Regions from separate parts of the Pseudoalteromonas sp. SWYJ118 genome, predicted to be linked through region 2. Evidence: predicted binding sites of a transcription regulator. Region 2 holds the regulator's gene; each other region holds the start of a gene.

What was found. The regulator MetJ, encoded in region 2, represses methionine synthesis genes. The targets are predictions, from matches to a motif close to TAGACGTCTAGACGTCTA.
Region 1: the regulator MetJ is predicted to act here: its motif matches at 7,028-7,045, upstream of I6F48_RS06560 (homoserine O-succinyltransferase).
Region 3: the regulator MetJ is predicted to act here: its motif matches at 1,720-1,737, upstream of metK (methionine adenosyltransferase).

Annotation. Positions count from the first base shown of each region.
Region 1 is NZ_JADYXC010000004.1:111,580-121,696, reverse strand. It holds gene I6F48_RS06575 (COR domain-containing protein) at 1-2,187, shown strand, start outside; gene metH (methionine synthase) at 2,313-4,943, opposite strand; gene I6F48_RS06565 (homocysteine S-methyltransferase family protein) at 4,953-6,026, opposite strand; gene I6F48_RS06560 (homoserine O-succinyltransferase) at 6,016-6,963, opposite strand; gene ettA (energy-dependent translational throttle protein EttA) at 7,186-8,859, shown strand; gene I6F48_RS06550 (PilZ domain-containing protein) at 9,016-9,384, shown strand; gene I6F48_RS06545 (histone deacetylase family protein) at 9,438-10,117, shown strand, end outside.
Region 2 is NZ_JADYXC010000007.1:106,834-116,950, forward strand. It holds gene metL (bifunctional aspartate kinase/homoserine dehydrogenase II) at 1-1,354, opposite strand, end outside; gene metB (cystathionine gamma-synthase) at 1,525-2,772, opposite strand; gene metJ (met regulon transcriptional regulator MetJ) at 3,062-3,382, shown strand; gene I6F48_RS09265 (malic enzyme-like NAD(P)-binding protein) at 3,465-4,706, opposite strand; gene rpmE (50S ribosomal protein L31) at 5,395-5,610, opposite strand; gene priA (primosomal protein N') at 5,841-8,027, shown strand; gene I6F48_RS09280 (SPOR domain-containing protein) at 8,048-8,575, shown strand; gene hslV (ATP-dependent protease subunit HslV) at 8,655-9,173, shown strand; gene hslU (HslU--HslV peptidase ATPase subunit) at 9,185-10,117, shown strand, end outside.
Region 3 is NZ_JADYXC010000004.1:5,547-15,663, reverse strand. It holds gene tkt (transketolase) at 1-1,535, opposite strand, end outside; gene metK (methionine adenosyltransferase) at 1,839-2,990, shown strand; gene I6F48_RS06105 (hypothetical protein) at 3,166-3,714, shown strand; gene I6F48_RS06100 (5-formyltetrahydrofolate cyclo-ligase) at 3,733-4,329, shown strand; gene rpiA (ribose-5-phosphate isomerase RpiA) at 4,383-5,036, shown strand; gene serA (phosphoglycerate dehydrogenase) at 5,046-6,275, shown strand; gene panP (pyridoxal-dependent aspartate 1-decarboxylase PanP) at 6,343-7,968, opposite strand; gene I6F48_RS06080 (bifunctional diguanylate cyclase/phosphodiesterase) at 8,233-10,116, shown strand.

The DNA of each region.
Region 1 (10,117 bases), on a different contig from region 2:
TCGGATTGTAAAATCAATGAGATACCAGAAAGCTTCATAGATCTAAACTTCGACGTTTACTTAGAAGAAGGTATAGATTTTCATTTCCTAGAGTCTAATAAAAATAAATTAGTTAATTTTTATGATAATAATGTGACTATCCCACCCAAAGAGATAGTGAAACAGGGAAACCTCGTAATGAAAAAATACTATCAATCATTACAAGGTGAAACATCAAAATTAAACGAAGCCAAATTAGTTTTAGTTGGGGAGGGTGCTGCTGGTAAGACATCATTAATAAATCGTTTTAATGAAAATAAATTTAACCCTAGAGAAGATAAAACTGATGGTATTTCAATTACTCCTTGGAAAGTAAATGTTGATAAGGAAGATGTAACTCTCCACTGCTGGGATTTTGGTGGGCAAGAGATAATGAGAGCAACTCACCAATTATTTCTGTCTGAAAGAAGTATTTACGTTATTGTATTAGATGGTAGAAAAGATGAGAATCCTGAACATTGGCTGAAACAAGTTTTAGCGGTAAGTAAAAGCTCACCAATACTGATTGTTTTGAACAAAAGTGACGAACATTATGATGACAATATAAGAAGGCAACATCTTAAAGAGAAATATTCCAATATTATTGGCTTTTATAAAACCTCATGTAAGTCTGGTGTTGGTATAACTAAATTAAAACATATCATAAAAGCAGAAGTAGCTAAGCTTGAAATGAGAAACTTCGTCTTAGCTAAAAACTGGCTTGCAATAAAAGACGATTTGGAAGAGTTAAAAAAAGAGTCTGATCATATTTCTCATCAAGATTTTACCAAAATATGTACAAATCACTCAATTGAAGATCATCAAGTTCAAAATATTTTACTAACCCTTTTAAACGATTTAGGCCACATAATTCATTTTAAAGAATTACATGAATTACAAACTCAAGTACTGAACCCAACTTGGATAACTGAAGGTATATATACCCTTTTAAATTCTGATAAGCTTGCTAAAAATGACGGTGTTATAACAGTCACAGAAGCTGAAAAAATACTTGAAGAAAAGTTAGATTTTTCTCGATACAGGGGTAAATCTACCTTTCTAATGCAAGTAATGGAACAATTTGAGCTTTGCTACAGTATTGATGCTAAGCGAAATAACAAGAAATTCTTGGTCCCAGATTTATTACCTACAGAGCTGACTAGAAATCCGACTATAGATAACGGTATTGAGTTTATTTACAAATATAATGATTATATGCCCCCAGAATTAATGGCGCGCTTCATAGTTAAAAGTCATATTCATCAAGTACCTAAAAAATGCTGGAGATTTGGTGTATTGTTGAAGCATAAAGCATTTAAATCTTCTGCTCTAATAACTCAAGATAAAGAAGACCGAATAATAAAAATCAAAGTCGATGGAGCCGAGAGACGTAGCTTTTTAGCTGTATTGCGTAGCTACTTCTCTGAAATACATTCAAGTTACAAAGCTGAAAATATTGGCCTAGAAGAGCTTCTACCACTTAAATGTATAGAAACTAATAAAGAAAGTTACCTTCCTTACGAACGATTAATAAAAATTGAGCAGCGTTTACTAAAAGGTATTGGAAGTGATAGTCAGTACGACCATGTATTAAATATTGATTATTCGGTTGCAAAAATACTGGATGGTATTGAGAAACCTGAAAGTAGACATCAAAGTTATAAAGAATCAGATGAGAGGCTTACTGTGAACATTACGCAAAATCAGACTGCAAACCCTGTAATAACAAATACCGCATCTCAACATAATGAACAAAGTTCTACCCTAACATCAAATATTAGTATAAACATCCAGCTAAAGGATTTTAGTAGTGATATGAAAAGCTGGAGCCAAGACTTATTCGAAGATTTATTAGAGGATGAGGATTTAATTTCAGATAATGACACAGCTAAACTCTTAAAACGCTCTCAAAAAGAAATTGAAAGACTTTCTGTACCTCTAGATGAAATTGAGGATGTTGAAAATAAAGAGGAAGCAACAAGTAAATCTGATAATTTTTCTAGGGTTAAAAACTTCCTAGAAGATGCATTAGATAAAACAAATAAAACTGGTGAGCTATTAGATAAGACGGGGGAAGGTATAAAGAAACTACAATCTTTAGCAAGCAAATACAATAAAGTTGCAGAGCTATGTGCGATGCCTACAGTACCCAGTTTTTTACTTGGTTAATAATAATTTTCATTACGAATAGTGATAATGAAAAATACAAAAAACGAGCCTAAATCGGCTCGTTTTTGTTTTTTTGATAGCTGACAGCTAAAAACTGACCGCTTCGCTATTTAACCTTTTCGCTTTTATTCCGGCTCATACCCCAAGTTAGGCGACAGCCATCTTTCTGCCTCTGCGAGCGTCATATTAGTTCGTTTAGCGTAATCTTCTACTTGATCCTTTTGCACAGCGGCTACGGCGTAGTATTTTGCCTCTGGGTGTGAGAAATACCAGCCCGAAACAGCAGCTCCTGGCCACATGGCGAATGAGCTGGTGAGCTGCATGCCAATGCGTTTTTCGGTATCGAGCAACTGCCAAATTTTCTTTTTCTCGGTGTGCTCAGGGCACGCTGGGTAACCTGGCGCTGGGCGAATACCTTGGTAGTTTTCGCGTATTAGCTCATCGTTTGCTAGGTTTTCGTCTGGTGCAAAACCCCAATACTCTTTACGTACTTTTTCGTGTAAGTATTCTGCAAACGCTTCTGCGAGCCTGTCGGCAACCGCTTTAATCATTATTTTGTTGTAATCGTCTTGCTGTACGTCAAACGCATTTGCTAAGTCGTCTTCTTCTAAACCACCCGTTACTGCAAATGCGCCAAAATAGTCTGGTGTACCTTTGGGTGCTATGTAGTCGGCTAGGCAGTAGTTAGCAAAGTCGGTTTTTTCGGTTTGCTGACGTAAATGGCACGAGGTAGTTAACAGCCCTTTGCGTGTTTCGTCGGTGTATATTTCTATGTCGTCCCCAACGCGGTTAGCAGGGAATAAACCTATTACGCCAAGTGGTTGCAAACTGCCTGCTTTTTCAAGGTCGTCTAACATGTCGTTAGCGTCTTTAAATAAGCTTTGCGCTTGCTCGCCTACTACTTCATCGGTCATTATGCGCGGGTATTTACCGGCGATTGACCACGTCATAAAGTATGGCGTCCAATCTATGTATTTACGTAAAGTGGCAATTGATACGTTTTTAAACTCGATCACGCCGAGCTTTTTAGGCACCGGTGGCGTGTAGTTATCCCAATCAAGCTTTGCTGCATTATCGCGTGCGCGCTGGATTGTAACAGGCTTAGATCGTGGTTTTTTACGCGCTTGTTGCTCGCGTACTTTTACATATTCAGCTTGGGTTTTTTCTAAAAAACCAGGCTTATGCTCTTTTGATAATAAATTAGATACTACACCTACCGCACGGCTGGCATTACTTACATACACTACGCCTTTGTCATATTGTGGCTCAATTTTTACTGCGGTGTGCGCTTTAGAAGTAGTTGCGCCACCAATTAACAGCGGCAGTTCAAAGCCACGGCGTTTCATTTCTTTTGCTACGTGTACCATTTCGTCAAGCGATGGGGTAATTAAGCCCGATAATCCAATAATATCGGCTTTTTCGTCGATTGCGGTTTGTAATATTTTATCAGCCGGTACCATTACACCTAAGTCGATTACTTCATAGTTATTACATTGCAGTACAACACCCACAATATTTTTACCTATGTCGTGTACGTCACCTTTTACGGTCGCCATCACTATTTTACCGTTAGTTGAGCCTTCTTCTTTTTCAAGCTCAATGTATGGGTCTAGGTAGGCTACGGCTCGCTTCATTACGCGCGCTGATTTAACAACTTGTGGTAAAAACATTTTACCTGCGCCAAATAAGTCGCCTACTACGTTCATGCCGTCCATTAACGGCCCTTCAATTACGTGAATAGGTTTAGCTGCTGCGGCGCGGCATTCTTCGGTATCTTCATCTATAAAGGTAGTAATACCTTTTACAAGCGCGTGCTCAAGGCGTTTTGCAACAGGCCATGTGCGCCACTCTAAATCTTCTACTCGCTCGGCTTGTGCCATACCCGAATACTTAGGTGCAAGCTCTACTAAACGCTCACCTGCGCCTGAGTCGGTATTAAGTATTACGTCGGTAACGGCTTTACGTAGTTCTTCTGGTATATCATCGTAAACGGCTAGTTGCCCCGCATTTACAATACCCATGTCCATACCAGCTTGAATAGCGTGATATAAAAACACTGAGTGAATGGCTTCACGTACGGGGTTATTACCCCTAAACGAAAACGATACATTTGATACACCGCCCGACACTTTACAGTGCGGCAAATTTTGTTTAATGCGGCGTGTGCCTTCAATAAATTCTACGGCGTAGTTGTCGTGCTCTTCAATACCAGTGGCTACGGCAAATATATTAGGGTCGAATATAATATCTTCTGGCGCAAAGCCAATGTCTTCTACCAATATTTTATAACTGCGCGCACATATTGCGAACTTACGGTCTGCCGTGTCGGCTTGCCCGTCGGTATCAAACGCCATTACAACAGCGGCTGCACCAAAGCGTTTTATTATTTTAGCTTGGCGAATAAACGGCTCTTCGCCCTCTTTTAACGATATTGAGTTAACAATTGCCTTGCCTTGAATACACTTTAAGCCTGCTTCTATTACTTCCCATTTTGAGGAGTCGACCATAATTGGTACGCGAGAAATATCAGGCTCTGAGGCTATTAAGTTTAAAAACTTAACCATGGCGGCTTTTGAGTCCAACATAGCTTCGTCCATGTTTATATCAATAACTTGTGCGCCGTTTTCTACTTGTTCGCGTGCCACTGTTAGCGCGGCTTCAAAGTCTTCTTCCATGATTAAACGTTTAAACATGGCAGAACCCGTTACATTGGTACGTTCGCCGACATTAGTAAATACTGCTATTTGTTGGGTCATGCTGGCTCCTTAATTTAAGTTACAGGCTTCAAGGCCTGATAAACGCATGCGTACTTCAAGCTCCGGTAGTTGGCGTGGTTTAACGCCCGCTAAACCTTTTGCAAAAGCGCGAATATGCGCAGGCGTGGTGCCACAGCATCCGCCTACTATATTAATAAAGCCCGATTTACCCCAATCGATAATTTCGGTTGCCATATCGCCCGCTTCTAAGTCGTATTCACCAAACTCATTGGGTAAGCCCGCATTAGGGTGTACCGATGTAAAGGTTTCGCACACGCGCGATAACTCTTCTACATACTGGCGCAGTAAATCAGGACCAAGCGCACAGTTTAAACCAATCGAAATAGGCTTAATATGGCGAATAGAATTATAAAATGCTTCGGTTGTTTGCCCCGAAAGCGTACGGCCAGAGGCGTCGGTAATAGTCCCCGAGATCATAACTGGTAATGTGCGCCCTGCTTGCTCAAAGGCTTCTTCTACGCCAAACGAGGCCGCTTTTGCGTTAAGGGTGTCGAATATAGTTTCGATTAATATTAAATCGGCGCCGCCTTCCATTAATGCAAGTGTTGATTCAATATACGCAGTAACCAGCTTATCAAAGGTGACATTTCGGTAACCCGGATCGTTTACGTCTGGCGAAATTGAACACGTTTTAGATGTCGGTCCTAAAACACCGGCTACATAGCGCGGTTTTTCTGGCGTTTTAGCTGTAAATTCATCGCAAATTGCGCGAGCTAATTTAGCCGACTCTAGATTTATTTCACGACTTAGGTTTGCCATGTCGTAATCTTCCATCGAAATAGTGGTCGAGTTAAACGTATTGGTTTCGATAATATCGGCGCCCGCTGATAAAAAACCACGATGAATATCAGTGATTAAATCGGGCTTGGTTAGGCTTAATAAATCGTTATTGCCTTTAATTAATACATGCCAGTCTTTAAAACGCTCTCCGCGATAGTCTTCTTCTTCTAGCTTATGATCTTGGATCATGGTGCCCATAGCGCCATCTAAAATTAAAATGCGTTCTTTTAATGCGGCGCTTATTTCGGCTTGCTTATTATTTGTAGGAGCGTTATTCGGCATAGTTGTTAGTCCTCACGTCTTGGCTAACTAAATTAATATCATACGGTGTGGTTTGGTACACGTAGTAATTTAACCAGTTCGAAAAAAGTAAAAAAGCATGGCTTTGCCACGTTTTTGAAGGTTGTTTGGTTGCATCGTCATCCGGAAAGTAATTTTCGGGTTTTGGTGCATTAGGGCTTTTTTTACAATCGCGGTCGTATTCTGCTTTTAGCGAGTCGGCGTCGTACTCAGGATGACCAGTTATAAACACTTGGCTACCCGATTTATTTTTAAGTAAGTAAGCCCCTACTCGCTCAGAACCAGCCAGTACAACTAGCTCATCACAGGCATTTATTTTATTTATATCAATGTGGCCGTAGCGTGAGTGCGGTACTAAAAAGGTGTCGTCGAATCCGCGAGTCAGTGCGCCGTGATCAAAGTAACATTGGTGGGTAAATACGCCACACAGTTTGTCGTCTTTTAAATCGCGCTTTAAATTGTAACGATGATATAGCGCTGCATGTGCTGCCCAGCACGAAAACAACGTAGAGGTAACGTGTTGCTCAGCCCAATCTATAATGACCTTTAGCTCATCCCAATACGCTACATCGTCGTATTCTAAATGGGCAAGTGGCGCACCGGTTACAATTAACGCATCGTAATTGTTGTCTTTAACCTCAGAAAAATAACGATAAAAGGTATCAAGGTGCTCTTCTGAATTACTGCTACTGCGGTGAGTGTCGAGGCGCAGTAGCTCTACGTTAACTTGCAAAGGCGAGTTGGCAAGCAAGCGAATAAACTGTACTTCGGTTTCTACTTTATTAGGCATTAAGTTTAAAATAGCCAAACGCATTGGGCGTATTTCTTGCGTTTTTGCACGTGTTTTTGGCATTACAAATACGTTTTCTTGACGTAAACGTGCAATTGCCGGCAACTCGTCTTTTACTGTAATTGGCATACTTTACTCCTGCTCATAAAAACCGAAGCTTAATTATGAACTGAAAGTAAAAAATATCAACCTCTAGATGTATAGATGTCTAAATGAAATTTATTCATGATTTTATACTTTACTTACAAGCATGCTTTAGTGCTTTAAAACCCGCCATTCGTTGACTGTTTCACCTGTCAGCCACTACAATACAACATTGAAATTTTTATTATTATTTGAAGGCTTTCCTCCATGGTTTTACCTGATAAATTTATATTCTCGATGAGTCGAGTATCTAAGGTTGTGCCACCTAAGCGCACTATCTTAAAAGATATTTCGTTACATTTTTTTCCTGGCGCTAAAATTGGTGTGCTTGGTTTAAACGGTTCTGGTAAATCTACGTTACTACGTATTATGGCCGGTGTTGACCAAGATTTTGAAGGTGATGCACATCCTCAGCCTGGTACAAAAATTGGTTATTTACCGCAAGAGCCTGTTTTAGACGAAAGCAAAACAGTTCGTGAAATTGTTGAAGAAGCTGTTGGCGAAGTTAAACACGCACTTAAACGTCTTGACGAAGTGTATAACGAATACGCCATGGAAGACGCTGACTTTGACGCACTTGCAAAAGAGCAAGGCGAGCTTGAAGCTGTTATTCAGGCGCACGATGGTCACAACATTGATAACGTTTTAGAGCGTGCTGCTGATGCACTTCGCCTGCCAGAATGGGATGCTAAAATTGAGCACCTTTCAGGTGGTGAGCGTCGTCGTGTTGCTATATGTCGATTACTGCTTGAAAAACCAGACATGCTTATTCTCGATGAACCTACTAACCACTTGGATGCTGAGTCGGTTGCATGGTTAGAGCGCTTTTTACACGATTACGAAGGCACTGTTGTGGCGGTTACGCATGACCGTTACTTCCTTGATAATGTAGCTGGTTGGATATTAGAGCTTGACCGTGGTGAAGGTATTCCATGGGAAGGTAACTACTCTTCTTGGCTTGAACAAAAAGATGCGCGCTTACAGCAAGAACAAAAATCTGAAAAAGCACGTCAAAAATCAATTGCGCAAGAACTTGAATGGGTTCGTTCAAACCCTAAAGGTCGCCAAGCTAAGTCAAAAGCACGTATGGCTCAGTTTACTGAAATGCAGCAGTCTGATTACCAAAAACGTAACGAAACTAACGAGATGTTTATTCCACCTGGCCCGCGTTTAGGCGACCAAGTGCTTGAAGTAACGAATCTTCGTAAGAGTTTTGGCGATCGCGTTTTAATTGACGATTTAAGCTTTAGCATGCCAAAAGGTGCCATTGTGGGCATTATTGGTGCGAATGGCGCGGGTAAATCAACGCTGTTTAAAATGATCAGTGGTGAGCAAAAGCAAGACAGCGGTAGCATTACCGTTGGCGAAAGCGTACACCTTGCTACTGTTGATCAGTTCCGCGACGGTATGGACGAAAGCAAAACTGTTTTCCAAGAAATATCAGACGGCCAAGACGTACTAAAAATTGGTAACTTTGAGTTCCAAAGCCGTGCGTATGTAAGTCGCTTTAACTTTAAAGGTAACGATCAGCAAAAGTTTGTTAAAGACCTATCAGGTGGTGAACGTAACCGTTTACACCTTGCTAAGTTATTAAAAGCTGGCGGCAATGTGTTACTACTCGATGAGCCAACCAATGACTTGGACGTTGAAACACTACGCGCACTAGAGAACGCTATTTTAGAGTTCCCTGGTTGTGTAATGTGTATCTCGCATGACCGTTGGTTCCTTGACCGTATTGCTACGCACATTTTAGATTACCGCGACGAAGGTCAAATTAACTTCTTTGATGGTAACTATACTGAATACGAAGAGTGGCTTAAAAAGACACTAGGTGCAGCAGCAACTGAACCTAAGCGTATTAAGTACAAAAAAATTGGTTAATATTTACTGTAGCTAATTTATTACAGTAAAACTAAGCCCTGCATTTATGCGGGGCTTTTTTATGCCACCAGCATTACAGGAGCATATCCTGCTAGCATGTAGAGAATTACCCGCTATGCTTAATTTATTATAAAAACAGTAAGGCTAAATTAGGTTATGCAAAATCGTCGTCAGTTTTCTCGTGTTTTATTTTCAACCGATGCACAAGTAATTTTTAATGATCACCAGTACCCATGTAAATTACTTGATGTATCTTTACATGGCGCATTAATCACTAAATGTGATGCTTTTATTGGCAACCAAAATAGCCAAGCTGTTCTGCGTTTTTCGCTGCCTCAAAGCGAAATAGAAATAAAAATGGAGGTTGTGGTGTGCCATATAGAAGCGGATCATATTGGTTTAAAATGCCACCATATTGATATAGACAGCATTACTTATTTAAAGCGTTTAATAGAGCTAAACTTAGCTGATGACGAACTATTACATCGCGAACTCGCTATGTTGATTCACGACACACAAGAATAGACTCATTTGGATTAGTTGATTACCATAGTGCAAACTTTTTAACTTGTGCAAACATGACTTTAAATCCACATTTACCTTTGGTGTATCACCCTAACTACTCGTTTAATTTCGATCCAAAGCATCGTTTTGCAATGAGTAAGTTTGCACATTTATATCAGCATGTAGCAAAGCTTGGTTTGATTGGCGATAACCTGGTTGAGCCAATATTAGGCACGCCAGAGCCGCTTGAGCTAATACACTGCGAAAACTATATACATGACTTGTGGAATAATCGCCTAGATGAAAAAGCGATGCGCCGTATTGGCCTACCTTGGTCAAAAGAGCTTATGACACGTACTTTTACAGCTCCTCAAGGGACGCTTCAAACAGCTCGTTTAGCACTTAAACATGGTATAGCGTGTCACCTTGCTGGTGGTACACACCATGCACATACCGATTTTGGCTCAGGCTACTGCATGGTTAACGATTTAGCCTTTACTACGCAAACTTTAATAGAATCGGGTGAGGTAACTAACGTACTTATTTTTGATTTAGACGTGCACCAAGGTGATGGCACAGCGGCCATGTTAGAGCATCAGGCATATGCTTATACTTGTTCTATACATTGTGAAAAAAACTTCCCTTTTAGAAAATCAGCTAGCGATTTAGATATTGGCTTAGCCGATAACATGAAAGACGATGAGTATTTAGGCATAGTTGACGACACACTGCAATTTTTGCTCAAAGAGTTAAA
Region 2 (10,117 bases):
GCTCAAATTGTGCCGATAACTGTTTAATGAAAACGTCGCCAACGTTACCAAGCCCCGCAACTATAATTGCGATTTCTTGGCCTTTATTAATTAGCTTATCGTGTAAGTCACTTTGTATATCACTATCTATAAATTGATCGGTAAGCAATAAAGCATAGCCAGTATCTTGATGGACAAAACGAGGTTTTATGCTGTGGAGTTTTAATAAATCTAATGCTTGTAAGCTTAATGTATTAACGTCTTGCTCAAGCGCTACAATTGCACAACCGTTTAAATTTGACTCGCTAATATTTGCCCTACCCGCAAAGTAATTAATAACTTGATATGTTTGTGCAGCCGGTACTACTAAATACACTTCACCATTATGGTTAAAGTGATGAAGGCTATGCTGAATAAGCTGACTAACACTTGCAACCTCACCTTCACTTAACCCTTCAACCATTAATAGGTCAACATTTTGCAACGTGGTTATAAAGCGCTTTTTCTTCGCTGAACCTTCTTTTACTATATCTGTTGGACTTGCTTGTACGTCAAAACTACTGCGAACAGCTAGCTTAATATCTGTGTTTTTAAGTGGCGATAGTGTTTTTGCATGTAATACAGGGTTACCCAAACGAGCTAATAAATTAGCCTGTCCACGGCAAATTTTGCCGTACTTAATCGCTTTTTGTACCTTGCGAGGATCAGTGCTATACACCCCCTGTGTATCAGTCCAAATACATACTTGCTTAGCATGGCAATAATTTGCAAGTAGTGTTGCACTGTAGTCACTGCCATTTCGGCCAAGCGTTACTGTCTCGCCTTTGATATCTGCGGCAATAAACCCAGTAACAACATTTATTTTATTAGGCAAAATTAACTGCCCACATTGCTGCGCATTTTGCGCATGCATTAATTCGCCATCATTTAAGGTAAAAAGAGTACGTGCATCTTGAGCGCATGCCTCAATATTTAGCTGCTGTAAATAAGTAGCGAGTAAACGTGCTGACCACAGTTCGCCATGTGCAAGCAATGCAGCCTCTTTTAGCTGCTCAGCTTGAGCAAGTTCTGCAATATAGCTAAGTTCGATACTTAGTGTTTTAAGTGCACTTCGTTTTAAATCGGCTTCTAATAGCTGCTCTATTAAATCACTTTGATGGTTATTTAACTGCAGTAAAATATCAGCGACTGCTTGAGTATCTTGTTTTTGATAGCTTTGCCAAAGTAATACTAGCGTATCGGTTGTCTTACCCGCAGCCGATACCACAACACAGTCGCCCGTCTGAGTATGCCCAATAATTATTTTAGCTACGCTTTGATAGCGCTCACTTGAGCTTAAGCTTGAACCACCAAATTTATGTACACAATTGACCATATTTATACCAATTCGCTTAATTAAGTTGTCTATTTTGAGGATAAGAAAACCGTGTCGATAACAAGGCAAAAATTTCGTTGTTTAGTTGTTCTATATGAGAAATTTTTAACGAAGTTAGCGTGCGGTTTAATCCCTCAAATTGATTAGGTATTATTGCGGATTGGTATTACTTACCAAAGCGCCGGACGGGCTGCACTTAATTTAACGTTACCACCAGGAGTGCCTGCTCCTTTGCCTACACGGCCAACATTTTTATTTTGCCCTGGTTTTACAAGTTCAAACACTCGTTCAAAATCAGCGACTAAATCGTGTATATCTTCAATACCTACCGAAATACGAATAAGCGTATCGCCCACACCCGCTTCTAAACGTGCTGTTGCCTCCATACCTGCGTGCGTCATAGTTGCAGGGTGACAAATTAAGCTCTCTACGCCACCTAGTGACTCAGCTAAACTAAACGTTTTAAGGCTAGTTAAAAATGCCGCAGCGTCGTTTATATCGCCTTTAATATCAAAACTCACCATGCCACCAAAACCAAGTTGCTGTGCTTTAGCCAGCTCATGTTGAGGATGTGACTCAAGACCTGGGTAGTAAACTTGGCTTACATATTCAGAGCTTTCAAGATACTTAGCTATTGCCAGTGCATTTTCTTGATGCTGCCTTAGGCGCACATTTAAAGTACGTAAACCACGAAGCGTTAAATAGCTATCAAAAGGCGCACCCGTAATACCAATGTTATTAGCCCACCAAGCAAGCTCATCGCCTAACTCTTGTGTTGCGGCAATAACAGCGCCGCCTACTACATCTGAGTGTCCGTTAATGTATTTAGTGGTTGAATGCACCACAATATCTACACCAAACTTAAGAGGATTTTGTAAAGCAGGCGACAAAAACGTGTTATCTGCAGCCACCAATGCACCGCATTGCTTTGCAACATCGGTCACCGCTTTAATATCTGTTAAACGAAGTACTGGGTTACTTGGGGTTTCTATCCAAATAAGCTTTGGTTTAATTACTAAAATTTGTTGAAGGCTTTCTTCTTTTGTTAAATCTAATATTTCGAGCTTTAGTAGTCCGCGTTTTTGTAAAGATGTAAATAAACGATAGCTGCCACCATAACAATCATGTGGAATTACTAACGTATCGTCACTATTAAGTAGCTGAGTAGCTAAATGCACGGCAGCCATGCCTGTAGCTGTAATTATGCCACGAGCGCCACCTTCAAGCTTAGCAAGCGTCTCAGCTAAAATATCACGATTAGGATTACCGCTACGACCATAATCATACTCACGCTTAGTATCAAAGTCGGCAAACGAATAAGTAGTCGATAAATAAATTGGCGGTACCACCGCACCATGATGTTTATCAGCATCAACGCCGTTACGTACAGCAATGGTCGCTTTGTTTTTTTCGCTCATATTCGTCACCTGATTAATTTGGATGTTTAGACGTCTAAAAGAGTAAGTTATCCGTTTTGATAAGTCAAAGTATTTTAAAGCTCTAGATGGCTAAAAGTAGAAGGGGCTTCTGCGAATAACACATTTTAGCTCACAAAAGTGTGCTTATCTTTACACCTACAATAGGCTTATTAAGATAGATCGGTATCTATTATTTGACTATCTTTTTTAAATCGATAGAATTTCACGCATATTTACACGCTTTTTATACCGTGTGAGAAATTAATAATCTGAGGCAACGATACATCTTATGGCTAAATGGAATGGTGAGTATATTCACCCATACGCAGAACACGGTAAAAAATCAGAGCAAGTTAAAAAGATCACCGTTTCGATCCCGCTAAATGTATTAAAGGTATTAACTGACGAACGTACACGTCGTCAAATCAATAACCTTCGCCATGCTACAAATAGTGAATTGCTATGTGAGGCATTTTTGCATGCTTTTACTGGCCAACCTTTACCAAATGACGATGACTTACGTAAAGATAACGCCGAAAAAGTACCAGAAGAAGTTAAAAAAATAATGCAAGAAATGGGTCTAGAAGTACCCGTTTTAAACGAAGAATAAATATTACAAAGACAAAAAAACCTCAGTAATTACTGAGGTTTTTTTATGTCTAAATTTTATTGCATAGCTCTACTGTATAGATTTACTGCATATAGTTTTCAGGTAGCTCAATTTGTGCAACACCTGACTCAATAGCAGCAAGTGCAACAGCTCTTGCTATACGCGGCAGTAAACGTGGATCCATTGGTTTTGGAATAATATACTGCGCACCAAATTCTAGTTTATCTACTCCAGCGGCTTTTAAAACTTCTGCAGGTACTGGCTCTTTGGCAATACTTCGAATAGCATCTACTGCAGCAATTTTCATTTCATCGTTAATAGCACTTGCACGTACATCAAGTGCACCACGGAAAATAAACGGGAAACATAAAACATTATTAACTTGGTTAGGGTAATCAGAGCGCCCTGTTGCCATGATTAAATCGTTGCGTGCGCCGTGCGCAAGTGCAGGATCAATCTCAGGATCTGGGTTTGAACATGCAAACACAACTGGTTTTGCAGCCATTAGCTTTAAATCTTCAGCCGCTAATAAGTTAGGACCAGAAACACCCACAAACACATCAGCATCTGCAATTACATCTTGCAATGTACGCTTATCGGTATTGTTAGCAAAAAGCTGTTTATATTCATTTAAGTCATCGCGGCGGGTATGAATAACACCTTTGCGGTCAAGCATATAAATGTGTTCACGCAGTGCACCACACTTAATTAACAGCTCCATACACGCAACAGCGGCAGCGCCTGCACCTAAACATACAATAATTGCATCTTCAATTGACTTACCTTGTACTTCTAGCGCATTTAACATACCAGCAGCCGTTACAATGGCAGTACCGTGTTGATCATCATGAAAAACAGGAATGCTACAACGCTCTATTAATGCTTTTTCAATTTCAAAACACTCTGGTGCTTTAATATCTTCAAGGTTAATACCACCGAATGTGTCGGCAATATTGGCAACCGTATTAATAAAGTCTTCTGTTGTTTTGTGCTTAACTTCAATATCGATAGAATCAAGCCCTGCAAAACGTTTAAACAATAGCGCTTTACCTTCCATTACAGGCTTAGACGCTAAAGGACCTAAATTACCAAGGCCTAGAATTGCAGTACCATTAGTAATAACCGCAACCATGTTACCTTTACCCGTATATTTATAAGCATTTGCAGGATCTGCAGCTATTTCACGTACAGGTTCGGCAACACCTGGGCTATACGCAAGTGCAAGATCATGAGCCGTTTCAGCTGGTTTTGTAAGCTCAATGCTAATTTTACCTGGTACGGGATGTGAGTGGTAATGTAGTGCTTGTTCACGAAAGTCAGACATAACGCGATGGTATCCTGCAATTTAAGTTAAAGTGAGAGATGGAGTCTTGGGGTACGATACCCTTATTATTTTTAAATTCCAAGCAATATCAGGTCTATCCTGTTATATGCTATATCCTATAATTTTAAGAGGTTTTTCAGTAACTTTGCAGGATTATATCAACATTTAATAAATAAAAATTCACCTAAAAAGTAAGTTTTAAGGTGCTTTTATGCCTATCAAAATCTTATAAAATGTATACTTAAAGTATCAGCATAAACTTAGAATAACAGCCTACTACCCTACTTTAAAAACAGATAAGCCCACGTTAGATACTTTTATCAACCTAGTTAAAAATTGTACTATTTAAAATATAGAGAATATCTATCGATTTGTCTGTAAAGGATTATGCATACTCAGAATAAGAATAGGAAATAGTTATGCAAAAGGAGGGGATAGTTAAAATCAACGAAATAATACCAATCTGCTTATATATGGGGTCTATTTAACGTTAAGAAAATTACGCTAGAACTAGGCAAAAATTTTTGTATCTAGTTGTTCTAAATAAAAATTTTTTAACGACGTTATAGTGCAATTTAATTCGTTAAATTGCTCAAAGATTTATGTAGGTTAGTTTAAGATAATAAATAACAAATTTTAGGCACAAAAAAAGCACCCTAAGGTGCTTTTTTTAACTAAACAGCAATAATTACTTCTTGCTGGCAAGTGCACCAAAGCGCTTGTTGAAGCGATCAACACGTCCGCCAGTGTCTAAAACTTTTTGCTTACCAGTGTAAAACGGGTGACACGCAGAACATACGTCTAAGTGAATGTCTTTACAAAGAGTTGAGCTAGTTTCGAATTTATTTCCACATGAACATGTTGCAGAAATTACTTCGTACTTAGGGTGAATACCTTCTTTCATAGGAACCTCTAGTTAAGGCCGCATCGCTCTCCAAACCCGGAGTTTGGCACCATACGTCGTTAAAACAAATTTGTTGGTGGCGGATTTTATCCAACAACCTCCCCCCACACAAGTATTTATTTATATTTTTGCCAAAAAAGTGAACAATCTCTTTCTCAAGCACTATTGCTAGTAGGTTTTTAGCGTTATTTTTAGTACATTACAGCATTAATTTTACGGGTTGAGTTGTTATGAGTTTTGTTGAAGTTGCTATTAAAGTCCCGCTTCCACGCACCTTTGATTATAAAATAGAAGAACAGCTCAGTGGCTTATCAATTCCCTTACTACCTGGCATGCGAGTTTTGGTACCTTTTGGTAATCAAAAAAAAGTAGCGGTTGTTTTGGGTATTAAAAGCAGTACCGACGTCCCTTTAAATAAAATTAAAAATATTATAGAGGTAATAGACGACGCCCCTATTTTAAGTGCCCAGCATTTAGAACTCCTTAGCTTTACTGCCCGCTATTATTGCTATCCATTAGGCGAAACTATTCATATAGCGCTACCTGGTGCACTTCGCCAAGGTGAATCACCTGATAAAACCAGTATTAATATGGTTGCCCTGACAGAAAAAGGTGCAAAAGTACCGTCATTAAAAGCTAAAACACAGCTCAACCTATTAAAGCAGTTATCGCAATCAGGTAAGTCATCATTAACTGAGTTAAAAGCACTGGGCTTTAGTAAAAAAACAATAGATAGCTTAATAGATAAAGAACTCATAACACAAACTATTGAGCACGATAACCAATGGCAAAGTGTTGCTCCAACCGTCGGTAGTAAACCAGTACTTAATAAAGAACAAGCGGTTGCTTGCACAGCTATAAATCAAAGTACTGGCTTTAGCAGCTTCTTATTAGAAGGCGTAACGGGCAGCGGTAAAACCGAAGTGTATTTACAGTGCCTAGAAGAAGTACTCAAACGTGGCGAGCAAGCCCTCGTACTCGTGCCCGAAATCGGCCTAACACCACAAACCGTAAACCGTTTTCGCCGCCGCTTTCCTGATACACCCATTATGCTTTGGCACTCAGCACTTACCGACAACGAACGTTTACAAACATGGCGTTTTTGCGAAAAAGGCAGTTGTGCGATAGTTATTGGCACACGTTCGAGTATTTTTCTGCCATTTTTAAAACTCGGTATGATTGTTGTTGATGAAGAACACGACTCGTCATTTAAACAACAAGATACCCTTCGTTACCATGCTCGTGATTTAGCCGCTTACAGAGCTTTTCAGCATAAAATCCCGCTTATATTAGGCAGCGCCACACCCGCGCTTGAAACACTTCACAAAGCAATTAATAACAAATACCAGCTATTAAGTTTAACGGAGCGTGCGCAAACAGCGACTGACAATCAGTTTAAGTTACTCGATATGAAAGGTCAGCCCGACCAAGCAGGTATTGCACATGCAAGTCTTGCTACTATGCGTCAGCACTTAAATCGCGGTAAACAGGTTATGGTATTTTTAAATCGCCGAGGTTTCTCACCCACCCTTATTTGCCATGAGTGCGGTTGGTTGAGCGAGTGTAAACGATGCAGTACCAGCGCTACATTTCATAAAGCGATTGGGCAAATGATCTGTCATCACTGTGGCGACCAGTACCCTGTCCCTCACCAATGCCCTGACTGTGGAAGTACGCAAATATTTCCTAACGGTAAAGGCACAGAGCAAATTGAAGAGTTTTTATCGACCGAATTCCCTGATACACCTGTTACTCGTATAGACCGCGATTCAACTCGCCGTAAAGGTAGCCTTGAAAAAGCACTTGATGAAATAAACCTAGGCGGCGCACGCATTTTAGTGGGCACACAAATGCTTGCCAAAGGCCATCACTTTGCAGATGTAAGCCTTGTTATAATTTTAGATGTAGATAGCGGCTTATACTCATGCGACTTTAGAGCGACAGAGCATTTAGCGCAATTAGTCACCCAAGTAGCGGGGCGTGCTGGACGTTCAGGTGAGCCTGGTCAAGTGTTATTACAAACACACTTTCCAGAACACCCTCTTTTGCAAGACTTAGTTAATAATGGTTACCAAGACTTTGCCCGCTTTGCTCTTAGTGAGCGCGATGATGCTGACTTACCGCCCATTACAAATATGGCCATTGTGCGTGCACAAGGACATAGTATTAAACTAGTCGTCGATTTTTTGACGGATTTGGTTCCTGTGAATGGGGTATCTGGTATACAATTGCTCGGTCCGATCCCTGCCCCACTTGAAAGAGTCGCAGGTATGTATCGTTTTCAATTGCATATTCAAGCGCAAGATCGTCGCATATTACATCAGTACCTTGCGCAAATGGTTGATTATTTAAGTACCAGTAAACTTGCACAAAAAGTACGCTGGAGCTTAGACGTAGACCCTATAGACATGATTTAGGTTAAGGCCAAAATAACACCATGGCACAGCACGATTATATTAATAAAAAGCCTGCAGGCAGAGACAGTAAAAAAAACGCACCCGCTAAAAAACCATTTCCTATTCTTTTAGCCGTTATAGCCATCTTACTTGTAGGTGGTTTTGCCTACACACTATGGTTTATAAAAAGTAATGCCGATCCAAAGCTTGTCGAAAAACAAGCTAACCCAACTGCACCCGCAAAAGTAGAAGTTGTTATTCCACGTACACCGGAATTTATTAAAGAAATTAGAAACCACGAGATTCAAGTTGAAGTAAAAGAACTTGAGCAAAAAGGTCCTTATGTTATGCAATGCGGTTCGTTCAGAACTCATGCACAAGCTGAATCATTAAAAGCTAAAATCGCATTTGCAGGGCTCATTTCTGAGATCAAACAGGCTGAAGGCAGCAATGGCACTTGGTATAAAGTACGTTTAGGCCCTTATAAAACCAAACGCCAAGCCGAAAGCGATAAAAACAAACTTAAACGTGTAAAAATAGTCGGCTGCGGAATTTGGGGCTGGACTTGAAAATAAACCATTCACCCATATAACCTCATCATAATCGTTTTTTACGAGTTGCCTCTGCAGCTCGATGATGAGGAATAACATGACTACTATCGTAAGTGTTCGCCGCGGCGACAAAGTTGTAATTGGCGGCGATGGCCAAGTTTCACTTGGTAACACCGTAATGAAGGGCAACGCCCGCAAAGTTCGACGTCTTTATAATGGCAAAGTAATCGCTGGTTTTGCCGGCGGTACTGCTGATGCCTTCACTCTTTTCGAACGTTTTGAAAGCAAATTAGAAATGCACCAAGGTAACCTAACTAAAGCCGCAGTAGAAATGGCTAAAGATTGGCGAAGTGACCGTGCACTTCGAAAACTCGAAGCGCTGCTCGCTGTAGCAGACGAAACAGCCTCTTTAATTATTACCGGTAATGGCGATGTAGTTCAGCCAGAAAACGATTTAATTGCAATTGGTAGTGGTGGTAACTTTGCGCAATCAGCTGCAACCGCCCTTTTAGAAAATACAGATTTAAGCGCTCGTGAAATAGTAGAGAAAAGCTTAACTATTGCAGGCAACATCTGCGTATTTACTAATAACTTCCAAACAATCGAAGAATTATAATAGGAACTATTATGTCTGATATGACCCCAAGAGAAATTGTTCACGAGCTAGATCAGCACATTATAGGTCAGGCTAAAGCTAAAAAAGCAGTCGCTATTGCGCTTCGTAATCGCTGGCGCCGCATGCAATTAAATGAAGATTTACGCAGTGAAGTAACACCAAAAAATATATTAATGATTGGTCCAACAGGCGTAGGTAAAACAGAAATTGCCCGCCGTTTAGCAAAACTTGCTAACGCACCATTCATTAAAGTAGAAGCGACTAAATTCACTGAAGTTGGTTATGTTGGTAAAGAAGTAGATACGATCATACGTGACCTCGTTGATGTTTCAATTAAAATGACTCGCGAACAGCAAACTAAAAAGTTTAAACATCGCGCCGAAGAAGCAGCAGAAGAGCGTATTTTAGATGCACTTTTACCACCGGTTAAAGATCAATATGGCGAAAGCCAACGCGACGATACTTCATCTACTCGCCAAACATTTCGTAAAAAATTACGTGAAGGTCAATTAGATGATAAAGAAATCGAGATTGAACTAGCGCAAGCTCAATCAAACGTAGAAATTATGGCGCCTCCTGGTATGGAAGATATGACCAACCAGTTACAAAGCATGTTTCAAAACATGGGCGGCGATAAACGCACTAAACGTAAGTTAAAAATTAAAGAAGCCTTCAAACTATTAACAGAAGAAGAAGCCGCTAAATTAGTAAACCCTGAAGAGCTAAAAGAACAAGCTATTTTTGCAGTAGAGCAAAACGGTATTGTGTTTATTGATGAAATAGACAAAATTTGTAAACGTGGTGATTCTTCAGGCCCTGATGTGAGCCGAGAAGGTGTTCAGCGCGACTTACTACCGCTAATTGAAGGCTCAACAGTAAACACTAAACACGGTATGGTTAAAACTGACCATATGTTGTTTATTGCCTCAGGTGCGTTCCAAATG
Region 3 (10,117 bases), on a different contig from region 2:
TCTTTACGCTCAATAGCTTGTTGCCATGCAATTGCCGACTCAACTTGGTCACACGGGCGCCAGTTGTATAAGTTAGGCGTTAAACGCATGCTTGCAATTTGCTCAACTGGTTGGTGAGTTGGACCATCTTCACCTAAACCAATTGAATCGTGCGTGTATACAAAAATGCTTGGTTGCTTCATTAATGCAGCCATACGTACAGCATTTTTTGCATATTCAACAAACATTAAGAACGTAGCACCGTAAGGAATAAAGCCTTTATGAAGGGCAATACCATTCATAATTGCCGACATACCAAACTCACGTACACCGTAGTAAATGTAGTTACCGCTTGCATCATCGCGTGTTAAACCTTTAGAGCCATCCCAAATTGTTAAGTTTGAGCCAGCTAAATCGGCTGAGCCACCCATAAATTCTGGTAATAACGGTCCAAATGCATTTAATGCATTTTGCGATGCTTTACGAGACGCTGGGTTTGCTGGGTTTGCTTGTAATTGCTCAATATACGCTTGAGATTTTTCAGCCCAATCGCCAGGCAGTTCGTTGTTAATACGACGCTTGTATTGTGCTGCAAGCTCTGGGTATGCTTTTGCGTATGCTGCAAATTTTTCGTCCCAGCTTGATTCAAGCTGTTGGCCTTTTTCTTTGCTATCCCATTGTGCGTAAATATCATCAGGAATTTCGAACGCATCGCCAGTCCAACCTAAGAATTCGCGAGATGCTTTAATTTCGTCATCACCTAGTGGAGCACCGTGACAATCGTGGCTACCTGATTTATTAGGTGAGCCGTAACCAATAATTGTTTTACAACAAATTAGTGATGGCTTGTCGGTAACATTTTTAGCTTCTGCAATTGCAGCACTTACAGCATCGCTGTCGTGGCCATCAACACCACTAATTACATGCCAGCCGTATGCTTTAAAGCGCGCTGGTGTATCATCTGTAAACCAACCTTCTACTTCACCATCGATTGAAATGCCGTTGTCATCCCAAAACGCAACAAGTTTACCAAGGCCTAATGTGCCTGCAAGTGAACCCGCTTCATGAGAAATACCTTCCATTAGGCAACCGTCGCCCATAAATGCATAGGTAAAGTGATCAACAATATCGTGACCTTCACGGTTAAACTGTGCAGCTAGCGCTTTTTCAGCAATTGCCATACCTACGGCATTTGTGATCCCTTGACCTAATGGACCCGTAGTAGTTTCGATTCCTGGTGCATAGCCATACTCAGGGTGACCTGGTGTTTTAGAATGCATTTGACGGAAGTTTTTAATTTCGTCTAGCGGTAAGTCGTAACCACTTAGGTGCAATAGAGAATATATAAGCATTGAACCGTGGCCGTTTGAAAGAATAAATCTGTCACGGTCAGCCCACTCTGGATTCGTTGGGTTATGTTTTAGATAATCGCGCCATAGTACTTCTGCGATATCAGCCATGCCCATAGGGGCTCCAGGGTGACCAGATTTGGCCTTTTGTACTGCGTCCATTGACAAGACGCGAATAGCATTTGCAAGTTCTTTGCGAGATGGCATGAATTCTCCTACCTTTATTTGTATTTGCGCGGGTATTTATGTAATCGTTTATGCTCATAAGTCACTTAAGAGCTTTTATGGCACCATTCTTACTTATTGTGGGGGCGGTGTGCAATTAAAAACCCCATAAAAATGAGGCATTATGAATATTTTTTAAGACCAAAAAGTTATTATACATTTTATTTAGACGTCTAGGCGTAAAAACACTATGCAAGATGTTTTGTTTTCGATAAAATACGCCCCTTAATTTTTTAGCGCTAATACCGACGTTTGTGAAGCGCAATATTTGTGAGCAGAATTACAATGGCAAAACATTTATTTACTTCTGAATCAGTTTCTGAAGGTCATCCGGATAAAATCGCCGATCAAATCTCTGATGCGGTACTTGATGCTATCCTAGAGCAAGACTCTCATGCCCGTGTTGCATGCGAAACTTACGTAAAAACCGGTATGGTTATGGTTGGTGGTGAAATCACTACTAGCGCATGGGTTGATATCGAAGAAATTACACGTAAAACAATTCGTGACATTGGCTACACAAATTCAGACATGGGCTTTGATGCCGATTCATGTGCAATTTTAAACACTATTGGTAAACAGTCTCCAGACATTAACCAAGGTGTTGACCGTACTAGCCCAGAAGAGCAAGGCGCTGGCGACCAAGGCTTAATGTTTGGTTACGCATGTAACGAAACAGAAGTACTAATGCCTGCTCCAATTACTTACTCACACCGTTTAGTACAGCGCCAAGCGCAAGTACGCAAAAGCGGCGAGCTTAACTGGTTACGTCCAGATGCAAAATCTCAAGTTACTTTTGCATACGAAAACGGTAAGCCAGTAGGTATTGATGCTGTTGTACTTTCTACTCAGCACAGCGAAGACATTTCGCAAAAAGATTTAGTAGAAGCTGTGATGGAAACAATCATCAAGCCGGTACTTCCTGCAGAACTTATTACAAGTGCAACTAAGTTTTTCATTAACCCAACAGGTCGCTTTGTAATTGGCGGACCAATGGGTGACTGTGGTTTAACTGGTCGTAAAATTATTGTAGATACATACGGTGGTATGGCTCGTCACGGTGGTGGTGCATTCTCTGGTAAAGATCCATCAAAAGTTGACCGTTCAGCAGCATACGCTGCACGTTACGTTGCTAAAAACATTGTTGCTGCTGGTCTTGCTGACAAGTGTGAGCTACAAGTTTCTTACGCAATTGGTGTTGCAGAGCCTACTTCTATCAGCGTTGAAACGTTTGGTACAAGCAAGCTAGAAGAAAGCCGTTTAATCGAGCTTATTCGTGAACATTTTGACCTGCGCCCTTACGGCTTAATTCAAATGCTTGATTTAGAACGCCCTATCTACCTTCCTACAGCGGCTTACGGCCACTTTGGTCGTGACGAATTCCCTTGGGAACGTACAGATAAAGCAGACGCACTTCGCGCAGCTGCCGGCCTTTAAGCCAAAATTGTTGTAGTAAATTAAAAACGGCCCTTTTAAGGGCCGTTTTTACATCTAAAACTTATTCGCTATATTGTTTGTAGAGCGTCTACAAAATAACTATTAAATCGACCTCGAATTCTTTTGTACTTTAGGTATATACTCATTTCATTATAAAAGCTTTAGGGACAGTTAAATGGCCGATAACTTTCGCGTTATATTTGCAGGACTTGCCGATAACGTTGACATAAAAACAGCATGTACAAATTTAGCTGCAAAATTAAAAACATCAGATGAAAAAGTAGCTCTTTTTTTTAAAGGTAAGCCACTGTTTGCACCAAGCGATAAAGACAAAGCGTTAAAACAGGCTAAGTTACTAGCAGGCTTAGGCATTAAAAGTAAGCTTCAAGCTGTTTCAAACATCATTCAAAATGGCTCAAACCCTGCTGCAAATAACAACCAACGTGACGAACGTATTTTTGATGCACTCGATTACATCACTAGCAGCTTAATTCGCCTTGAAGAAAAGCTAGACGAGTTAGAGCAACGCCTTCCTGAAGCTCAATTAAAAGCACCAGACGAAAGTATTGACGAATGGCAAGGTGACGATCTAATGCTAGATGATGATTTAGCGCCTCCTAAAAAACGCAGTAACTTACTTTTATATTCATTGATTGCAACTGCCACAATTTTGCTAGTCGTACTGGCTGTTTTTTTAATTTTTCCCGATTTATTCTCTTTTTAAGAATGGCTAATTAATTTAATGAGTAATAAACGCGCAAAAATAAGAGCAGAAATTCGTAATACCCGTAAAAACTTGTCAAATAATCAGCAAATAATTGCTGCGCAATCGCTAAAAATGAATTTTATTCAACATTTAAAAAGCGAAAAAACAACGAATTCAAAGCATATTGCCATTTACTTAAGTAACGATGGAGAACTCGACACCTCATTGTTAATTAAAGAATTACGGAGTTTAAACCATACTGTTTGCCTACCTATAATACACCCATTCAATGGCGCTAATTTACTATTTCAGCGCTATGAGAAAAACTCACCCATGAGAGCAAATCGCTATGGTATCTTGGAGCCTAAGCTGAACTGCTCTCAAATATGCCCATTACCAGTGCTTGATTACCTCCTTATGCCATTAGTTGCATTTGACAAACAAGGTAATCGCCTAGGAATGGGAGGTGGGTTTTACGACCGGACATTGGCACGTTTACACGAACAAAATTGGCAAAAACCACAACTAATTGGCCTTGCACATGAATGCCAAAAAGTTGAGGCTCTACCAATCGAGTCGTGGGATGTACCACTTAAAACCATTATCACCCCAGATAAAACATACTGTTGGTAACATTTAAATTTAGTTACTAACCGCATATTTCTGACATACATGAGCACAAAGCAATGACACAAGACGAATTAAAAAAAGCAGCTGCTTGGGCAGCACTCGAGTTTGTAAAAGAAAACACTATTGTAGGTGTGGGTACAGGCTCTACTGTTAATCACTTTATTGATGCCCTTGGCTCAGTAAAGGACACTATTGTAGGCGCTGTATCAAGCTCAGAAGCCTCAACCGCGCGCTTACAAGCGTTAGGTATTGAAGTATTTGAGCTTAATAACGTTGCTGCTTTAGATGTATACGTTGACGGCGCTGACGAAATAAACGCCCAAAACGAAATGATTAAAGGTGGCGGTGCAGCCCTCACTCGCGAAAAAATAGTAGCCGCTGTAGCTAAACAATTTGTGTGCATTGTAGATGACACCAAATTAGTAAAAACATTAGGCGACTTCCCGCTTCCGGTAGAAGTTATTCCAATGGCTCGCAGCTACGTTGCACGAGAATTATTAAAGCTTGGTGGTGACCCCGTTTATCGCCAAGGCGTAGTTACCGATAACGGTAACGTTATATTAGATGTATTTAACTTAAAAATTACCAATGCTAAACAACTTGAAGCACAAATAAATTCAATTGTTGGCGTAGTTACCAACGGCCTATTTGCAATGCGTGGTGCTGATAAAGTGATTATCGGTACTAAAAATGGGCCACAAATTAAATAGGATGAGGTTATGAGTAAGGTATCGTTAGCAAAAGACAAAATTAAAATTCTCTTGCTTGAAGGTGTTCACCAAAGCGCTGTTGAAACGCTAAAACGTAACGGTTACAGCAATATCGACTACGTTAAAACATCCTTACCTGAGGACGAATTAAAAGAGCGCATTAAAGATGTTCACTTTGTAGGACTTCGTTCTCGTACTCATATTAACCAAGCCGTATTAGACTCAGCTGACAAGCTAGTTGCTGTTGGGTGTTTTTGTATTGGTACAAACCAAGTTGATTTAGATGCAGCACGCGAACGCGGTATTGCTGTATTTAACGCACCATTTTCTAATACTCGTTCAGTTGCTGAACTTGTACTTGGTGAAATCCTACTTTTATTACGCGGTATTCCAGAGCGTAATGCAGCGGCTCATCGTGGTGGCTGGTTAAAAACAGCAAATGGTTCGTTTGAAGCACGTGGTAAAACTTTAGGTATTATTGGCTACGGTCACATTGGTACTCAGCTAGGTATTATGGCTGAAAACATCGGTATGAATGTGGAGTTTTACGATATCGAAGATAAATTATCACTCGGTAATGCAAAACAAGTTCACAACCTAACTCAGCTGTTACAACGCTCTGATATTATTAGTTTACACGTACCAGAAACACCGCAAACTAAAAATCTTATTGGTAGTGCAGAACTTGCTGTTATGAAGCAGGGATCTATTTTGATCAACGCTTCACGCGGAACTGTTGTTGATATTGATGCACTTGCAGAAGCACTAACAGAGAAAAAACTAAGTGGTGCAGCAATCGATGTGTTCCCTACTGAGCCAAAATCTAACGATGAAGAATTTGTATCGCCACTGCGCCAATTCGACAATGTTATTTTAACGCCGCACATTGGTGGTTCTACACAAGAAGCGCAAGAAAACATTGGTATTGAAGTAGCGGGTAAACTGGCTAAATACTCAGATAATGGCTCAACTATTACAGCTGTTAACTTTCCTGAGGTATCACTACCAGAGCTTGCTAATCGTAGCCGTTTATTACACGTGCACCACAACCGCCCTGGTGTACTAACGCAAATTAACCAAGCGTTTGCACAGCACGGTATTAACATTGCTGCGCAATACCTACAAACAGACGCATCTATTGGTTATGTAGTTATTGATGTAGATACAGATCAATCTGAAGTAGCACTTAAAGAACTAAGCGCTGTTGAGGGTACAATTAGAGCACGTATTCTGCATTAGTAATTTAATCAGCTATTCTAATATCAAAAAGGGTCACTTCATTAAGTGACCCTTTTTTGTATTTAGATTACATATACTTTCTTAAGTATTTTTTGAATACCGGATCTGTTGCTGCCAACTCTTTTTGCTCAGCTAATATCTCTTTTAAAATAGCACCTGAAGTAAGCGGGTTAGCTAGTACCACCCTAAATACAACTGTTGGTTGATTGTCGTATTTAGAAGGCGTTAAACGAGTACGTGATACAAATGAGCGACCAGACTCTCGCTGACGTTTTTGCATACTGGCAGTAAAACGGTTCAGTGAAGCAAAAATATCTAACCGAGTTGCTGCATCAGCATCGGCTATTGCTTGTTTAATTTGCTTAGGTACATAACGATACGTTAATAAGCACAACTCAGGCTCCGAAATAAGCTCAAAGTCTTCATCAGCCTTAATTAAATCAGCAAAGTAATGTGCTTTTTTGATGCTTCGATCAATCAGCATTTCGTAACCTTTACGACCAATAACACGTAAGCAAGCATGTACTAACATTGCCATACCAGGTCGGCTGCCTTCAAGCGTGTGGCTACCTAAGTCTTTTGAACCTTTACGTAATATGTACTCAGCGTGATGCTCTATAGCATCGGTTGCAGCGGGATCTTTAAATAAAACTAAGCCCGCTCCCATTGGTACATACATTTGTTTATGTGCGTCGATGGTAATTGAATCTGCTCGCTCAATCCCTTTTAGTAAAGGGCGATGCGTGTTCGATAAAAGGGTTGCTCCTCCCCATGCAGCATCTACATGAAAATGGCAGTTAATGTCTTGTGCTAAGTCGGCCATTTCATCAAGTGGGTCAATATTACCGGTTTCGGTTGTACCCGCTACCCCAATAATCGCCATTACTTTAATGCCTTGCGATTCAAGCTCACGTGCTTTTTCGCGCATAGCTCCTACATCAACTTTATTATTTTCGCAGGTTTTAATACCAATTAAGTTATCGCGGCCAATACCGAGTAAATCAACCGATTTACCTAATGAGTAATGTCCGCGTTCTGATATTAATACTGCTAAACCTTTATAGCCGTAATGCAGCATACCGGCAATTAGGCCTTGTGCGCCGATACCTCTAAAATCGCCATCGGGTTTTAATAAGCGGTTTCGAGCAATCCAAAGCGCAGTAATATTAGCAACCGTTCCACCAGAGCAAAATGCACCTAATGAGGTTTTAGCACTGTGCATCCATTTAGAATAAAATGAATCTTCTTGCCCATAAGCTAAATGATGCATCATTCCAAGCACTTGACGCTCAAGAGGCGTAAACGCTTTAGACGTTTCTATTTTTACTAGATTTTGATTTAGCCCTACCATCAATTTTGACAGCGGTAATAAGAAATGCGGCAAGGCAGAGGTCATGTGACCAATAAAGCTAGGCGCAGCTGTATGCACAGAATGCGCAACAAGTTGCTCCATTATGTCTTGGGCATAAGCAGATACAAACGTTGGATCCTCTGGGATCACTGCCGACTGAAAATCTTTTTCGATTTCATGTAATGGTTTTTCAATTGCCGCTATATTTTCGTTTAGAAAACCTGCTAAATTACTCGAAATTTCAAGCTCGATTTTGCTTAAAGTTGAGTCTGGCGCTTCAGGTACAGTAAATATACGCTTAAGGCTTTCTTTAGAGGCGACGGCACAACGCTTTTGATCCATCTCAATACCTAGTGTGTGTAGCTAAAACACGCGCTTACCCATCAAAAACGCCTACTTATTAGGACATTTAGAGCAATCGTGTTTCTTTAAAAATTGCGCTAACTTTACTGCAATATAACTAAAATGTCTCGTTTAAACCTATAAAAGCAATCAAAGCGATGACAAAAAAATGATAATTTAATTAAAACTCTACCAAACCTAATTATTTATTGGGCATTTACTTATTTTGGGTATAATAAATTTGATAACAAAAAAGGGACACATATGCCAGAAGGAAGAGTCAAAGTTAGTTGGATAGTGGCAGGCTTTAGCTTGTTTTTAATAAGCTTACTTACCTATGTTTACTACACTTACCAAACCACGCGTGCTGAAATAATGCAGTCGGTTGATAATCGCTTACTTAATGCAGCCACCAGCGTAAAACATATTTTAGGTGAAAATTACTTAAGTGCGGTTAATCAAGGCGACAACATAAGTTTTTCTTACTATCAAGATAAAAGTAAACAGCTCTCTGAGTTTGCTCAAGCACTTGATATTGCTTATGTGTATTCAATGATTTTAAAAGACGGTAAGGTTCTTTTTAGCTCATCAAGCTACACGCAAGACGATCAGAATAATGGCAAAGTAACTCAATTTTTAGATCTCTACCCTGAAGCTACCGATGCCAATATAAGTGCTTTTTACTCAACCGAGCCTGTATTTGAAATATCGAGCGATCAGTGGGGCCACTTTAAAACTATTTTTATTCCTTACGTTGACCCTATTAACGGCAATACCTATTTAACGGGTGCCGATATAACTATTTACAATTTAAACGAGAAACTTAAAGAAAGCGTATCAAAAGCAGCTGCAATGGCTAGCTTCTTCTTTTTTATCGCGATACTTGTTGCCGCCATATATATTTATTTACTAAAGCGCTCGTTAGCAACTGACTCAAGTACTGGTTTTTCAAATCATATTGCTCTTGAGTACTTTATTAAAAAAAGTAATGCTCATCACATGCAGTTAGCCGTTATTTGGGTTAATGAAATAGAAGATATAAACAGTTTCTACGGCACTGAAGTGGGTGATAAAGTAATGAAAAACTTACTTATTCACTTTAAACTCAGAAGCTCTGCGCATTGCCATATATACAGACTAGCAACCAACAAAATAGTATTACTCGCGCCTAAAGAAATGAGTAATGACGAATTTACCGATCTCGTAAAAACATATAACTTTAATACCCCAGTGTTAACTGACCCTTTTATTTATATAACTCTATGTGCAGGTATTGCCAGTGGCAATAAATCGCTACTACTTGAAAACGCTCATATAGCGGCGCTGCAAGCTAAACAAGGCAGGCATAGCGTAGTTAACTACTCAAAAGCGCTACACGATGTAAAAACGCAATATCAATACAATGTTGAAATGGCTAAAGAGGTGCGTGAAGCGTTTGATAACAACCGTATAGTGCCTTACTTTCAACCCATTATTGATACAAATACCAACAAGGTCGTTCAATACGAATGTTTAGCTCGAATGGTAACGGCGCAAGGGGAAGTGTTGAAACCTGATGCATTTTTAAATGTTGTTACTCGATCAAGAATGGACGGAATACTTACCCGTACTATATTTTCACAATGTGTTAGTCGCTTTAGAAAAACCGATATTTGCTGGAGTTTAAATATAACAGCACAAGATATGCTCGACCCTAATTTAAGCGAGTTTATTGCGGACGAACTTAAGCGCTACCCGCATCCTGGTAATATCACACTAGAGCTTTTAGAAACCCAAGCTATTGCCAACTTTTCTGAGGTAAAAGCATTTATTGGAATGGTTAAAACGAAAGGCGTTAAGGTTATTATTGATGACTTTGGTAGTGGTTATTCAAATATATCAAACGTACTTAAGCTGGAAGTAGATGGTATTAAGCTAGATGGCGCACTAATAAAGCAAATAGTGAATGACAAAGATATCTATTTATTTATTGAACATATAGCCAGTTTTGCTAATCAACTTGGTTTGCAATTAATGGCAGAGTCGGTAGAAAATGCAACCATAGTAACCGCACTTAAAAAGGCGAATGTGACACTAATGCAAGGCAACTACTTTGCCCACCCAGTGTCACATGTTAGTACGGTTATAGAAGAAGAATTAGCACTTTAAC